Regions from separate parts of the Kocuria himachalensis genome, predicted to be linked through region 2. Evidence: riboswitches for the same ligand, from Rfam matches in the RefSeq annotation. Region 2 holds a riboswitch; the other holds the start of a gene.
What was found. A riboswitch is a leader RNA that binds a small molecule or an ion and turns the genes downstream of it on or off. The one in region 2 is predicted to bind S-adenosylmethionine.

Region 1 (2,374 bases), on a different contig from region 2:
CGGGCCGGCGCAGCGAGGAATCCGGGGAGGAGAGCGGGAGCGGGCCGCGTCAGCGGGTCGCGGGGTGGTGCGTGTCGACGCCGAGGTGGCCGAGGAGCTGCACGCGCAGCTCGGCGAGGACCTCGGAGGCGCGGTCGCGGGGTCGCTCGCCGGGGACGGCGAGGACCGTGCTGATCGAGGCGGGAGCGGTGGGCCCGGTCCGGCCCAGGACCACGATCCGGTCCGCGAGCTGCAGCGCCTCGTCGACGTCATGGGTGACGAGCAGGACGGTGGTGGGCCGGGCCGCGTGGATCGTGAGCAGGAGGTCCTGCATCTTCAGGCGGGTGAGGGCGTCGAGCGCGCCGAAGGGCTCGTCCAGCAGCAGGACCCCGGGAGTGCGGGCGAGGGCCCGGGCCAGCGACGCGCGCTGGGCCATGCCGCCGGAGATCGCGCGGGGACGGTGACCCGCGTGCGCGGTGAGTCCGACCACGCGCAGCAGGTCGTCGACCACGGCGTCCCCCTCGTCCCGGGGGAGCCCGCGGGGCAGGCCCAGGCGGACGTTCTCGCGCACGGAGCGCCACGGCAGCAGACGGGGCTCCTGGAAGGCGACCGCGCAGCGCGGGTCGATCCCGGACACGGGGGTGCCGTCGATGAGCACCCGGCCCGCCGAGGCGGTGTCGAGCCCCGCCGCCGCCCGCAGGAGCGTGGACTTGCCGCACCCCGACGGCCCCAGGATCGCCAGCACCTCGCCGGGCCGGGCCGTGACGTCGATGTCCTGCAGGACGTGGTGCGTCTCGCGACCGGACGGGAAGGCTTTGCCGACGTGCTCGAACGCCACGGAGAACGCGCGCTTCGAGGTGCCCGGCGCGGCGGACGGCGCAGGGCTCAGCAGAGAAGTGCTCATGATCAACTCCATCGGTCCTGGCATTAGCACCTCGCACGGAGGATCAGACGGATCCGTGCCGGTTGCTGCGACGTCGACGAGCCAGGTCTCTCAGCCGCTCCGGATGGTTACGTCACCAATTGAACGTCCTCGGCGTGTTCCCTGGCAAATCCGTCGCACCCGTGGTCGTCGCGACACAGCACTGGCACGGGGGCCCTCCGTGCCCCACCATGGACCCATGACGAGCCGCAGAACCCCGGCCCGGGCGGACCTGGTGCGCGACGCCTGCACGGCGTTCGGCGCGGTCCTCGACGGGCTCGGCGACGACGACTCCTGGGCCGCCACGGGGTGCACGGGGTGGGCGGTCCGGGACCTCACTCACCACTGCACGATGGACGCGCAGCGGGGGCTGGTCGCCCTGCGCACCCCCACGACCGCCCGCCCGGACCGGGACGCCGCGACCTGGTGGGCGGACCGGGGCGGCCACCCCGCCGGGGCCGCCGAGGGCCGGCGTCACGCCCGCGTGGCCGCGTCCATGGTCCTGGACTGGGAGCCGGTGCGCGCGCTCCACCGGGAGACGGTCCGGGCGCTCGTGCACGCGGCGGGGCACTGCGGCGGCGGCGGCGCGGTCCGCACCCAGGGGCACGTGCTGCGCGTCGAGGACCTGCTGAGCACGCTCGCGGTGGAGGCCACGGTGCACCACCTGGACCTCATCCAGCACCTGGACGGCTCCCCGGGCCCCGCCGTGGACGGGCTCGCCGAGGTCCGCCGGGTCCTCACCGACCTGTGGGAGCGGGAACCGCTCGAGCACTGGAGCGACGAGCACTTCGCCCGCGTGGGCACCGGCCGGGCGGAGCTGACCGCCCAGGAGCGCGTGGAGCTGGGCGCGCACGCGGACCTCCTGCCGCTCTTCTCCTGACCCACCTCCCACCCGCGTCCGGCCGCCGGCACGTGCCACCTCGCGGGAGGGGACAGTGGAGGGGCTCCCGTGCCAGGCTGGTGCCATGAGCCGCAACGACCCCGCCGTCATCGACCGCCTCATGACCCGGCCCGGCCGGTGGGCGGTGGTGGGACTGACCGGCAACACGGCCCGTCCCGCGCACTCGGTCGCCCGGCAGATCCGGGACGACCTCGGCATGACGATCATCCCGGTGAACCCGAAGGGCGAGCCGGTGCACGGCGAGCCCGGCCACCGCACGCTCGCCGAGGTCCCGGGACCGATCGACGTGGTGGACTGCTTCGTCAACTCCCGCCGCGTCGGCGCGGTCGTGGACCAGGCCATCGCCGCGGGCGCCGCGGCGGTGTGGCTGCAGCTGGGCGTCGTCGACGAGGCCGCGGCCGCCCGGGCGGAGCGGGCCGGCCTCGACGTCGTCATGGACACCTGCCCCCTGATCGAGCTCCGCTCCCTGCTCCAGCGCGGCTGGACCCTGGACCCGAACCGGACCCCGCGGCTCGCCCCGCCCGCCTGAGCTGCTCGCCCCGTCCACCCGCTCGAACCGCACCGTCCCGGTC
Region 2 (2,374 bases):
CTTCGACCTGCTGCGCCAGCTCACCGGCATCGCCCTGGACCTGGTGCCGGTGCTGCTCGCGCTCTACCTCCTCGCCGGCTCCGCCGGCGCCCTGGGCACGGTCCGCCGGCGGATCGGCCTCGACGCCCGCATGCCCGCCCCGGACCTCGGCCTGGGCACCGTGCTCTTCCTGCTCATGGGCCTGGGCACGCTGGCGCTCTACGGCGCCGGCCGGGCGCTGGGCGTCACCGCGGAGGTGACCACGTCCGGGCTCGCCGAGCACTGGTGGACGGTGCCCGTGCTGCTGCTCTCCGCCGTGCGCCACGCCCTGGTCGAGGAGGTCGTCGTGGTCGCGTTCCTCACGGACCGGCTGACCCGCATCGGGTGGAGCTGGCCCGTGGTGCTGGTGATCACGGCCCTGTTCCGCGGCAGCTACCACCTCTACCAGGGGGTCGGGCCCTTCCTCGGCAACGTGGTGATGGGCCTCGTCTTCGCGGAGCTCTACCGGCGCACCGGCCGGGTGATGCCCCTCGTCGTCGCGCACTTCCTGCTGGACGCCGTGGGCTTCCTCGGCGCCGCCCGGCTGCTGGGCTGAGCACGGCACCGTCGGCCGGGTCCGGGCCGTCCGATCTCAGATGGTGACGGGACCGTCCGGAGTGCTGAACGTGACGGAGAGCACGCCCGGGGTGCCGTCCGGATAGCGCCAGTCGACCTCGAGGTCCTCGAGCGCGGTCTCCACGGGGGCGCCCAGCCACTCGGCGACCCGTTCCGGGGCCCCGGCGATGGTCATCCCCGCGAGTCCCACGTCCGTGATCCGCGCCTGGGACGGGTGCATCTCCGGGTCGGAGTCGAAGTGGATCATGAACGGCAGCTGCGGGTCCGCGATCAGGCCCTTCACGCCGATCTGGTGCCACTCCAGGCACCGGCCGTCCGGGAACACCCGGTGTCCCGGCACGGCGTGGCGCCCGAGGCGCCGCTCGAAGGGGGTGAGGTCCTCGACCTCCACGACCCAGCCCAGCCAGCCGCCGCCGGCCTCGGACCGGGCGCGCACGGCCTGGCCGAAGGGCGCCTTCTCCGCCGCCGGGTGCTGGAGGACCTCGACGACCTCCACGTACTGGTGGTTCGTCAGCGGCAGGATCATGTTGCGGGTGCCGAAACGGGGGTGCACCCCGCCCTTGACCGGCTCGATCCCGAGCTGGTCCGCGATGCGCTCGGTGGTGGCCGCCAGGCCCTCCGGGCGGCAGGCGTAGGACACGTGGTCGACTCTCATGGGCACATCGTGCACCCTGTGAGTTTGGTCTCCAAATCGGTCCGCGACGCGCCGGGCGTCGTGCGGGCGACGCTCCGTGCCGGGCGTCACGCCCGCGCCCGGCTTGACGCCGTGACGCCCTGATCCGGAGAATGCTGTCCAGGTCATGAGCGCCAGCGTCCAAGCCCCAGCTAGCTGGCCGGCAACCCTCCACCGCGGTGGGGTGCCCTGGGTGAAGACCAGGCTCCTCGCGACCGGCGAGCGAGCAAGCGCGGGTCCCCGGCGCCCGGCCGTTCCCGGCCGCACCGCCTCGGCCGGGACGGGACCCCTGACCTCCGCAAGGAGTCCCACGGCATGTCCGATCTCCCCGCTTCCAGCACCGACGTCTCCGTCACCCGCACCGGCGAGGCCGGGACCGGACGGCCCACCCCCGAGAACCCCGGGGGCTGGGCCTTCGAGACCCGGCAGATCCACGCGGGGCAGAACCCCGACCCGGTCACCGGCTCCCGCGCCCTGCCGATCCACCAGACCACGTCCTTCGTCTTCCCCGACGCCCAGGCCGCGGCCGACCGCTTCGCGCTCGCCGAGCTCGGCCCGATCTACACGCGGATCGGCAACCCGACCACGGAGGTTGTGGAGAACCGGATCGCCGCCCTGGAGGGCGGGGTGGGCGCCCTCATGCTCAGCGCGGGGCAGTCGGCGACGACGTTCGCGGTGCTCAACGTCGCCGGCGCGGGCGACCACATCGTGGCGAGCCCCAGCCTGTACGGCGGGACCTACAACCTCTTCAAGTTCACGCTGCCCAAGCTCGGCATCGAGACCACCTTCGTGGCGGACCCCGACGACCCCGAGTCCTGGCGGCGGGCGGTCCGGCCGAACACGAAGGCCTTCTTCGCCGAGACGATCCCGAACCCGCGCAACGACGTGCTCGACCTCGAGACGGTCTCCGGGATCGCCCACGACCACGAGGTGCCGCTCATCGTGGACAACACCGTGGCGACCCCGTACCTCATCCAGCCCTTCCGCTGGGGCGCGGACGTCGTGGTGCACTCGGCCACCAAGTTCCTGGGCGGGCACGGCACGGCCATCGGCGGCGTGATCGTGGACTCCGGGAACTTCGACTTCGGCCGCTACCCGGAGCGCTTC

Region 1: it holds a riboswitch for S-adenosylmethionine, as region 2 does, so the genes downstream of both, ACYVM4_RS14345 (ABC transporter ATP-binding protein) here and ACYVM4_RS09870 (bifunctional o-acetylhomoserine/o-acetylserine sulfhydrylase) in region 2, are expected to answer to the same signal.

Annotation. Positions count from the first base shown of each region.
Region 1 is NZ_BAAGPL010000019.1:416,973-419,346, reverse strand. Features, by position in the region: gene ACYVM4_RS14345 (ABC transporter ATP-binding protein) at 50-883, opposite strand; SAM riboswitch class I at 889-993, opposite strand; gene ACYVM4_RS14340 (maleylpyruvate isomerase N-terminal domain-containing protein) at 1,101-1,781, shown strand; gene ACYVM4_RS14335 (CoA-binding protein) at 1,867-2,331, shown strand.
Region 2 is NZ_BAAGPL010000015.1:131,705-134,078, reverse strand. Features, by position in the region: gene ACYVM4_RS09880 (CPBP family intramembrane glutamic endopeptidase) at 1-574, shown strand, start outside; gene ACYVM4_RS09875 (VOC family protein) at 611-1,249, opposite strand; SAM riboswitch class IV at 1,391-1,506, shown strand; gene ACYVM4_RS09870 (bifunctional o-acetylhomoserine/o-acetylserine sulfhydrylase) at 1,583-2,374, shown strand, end outside.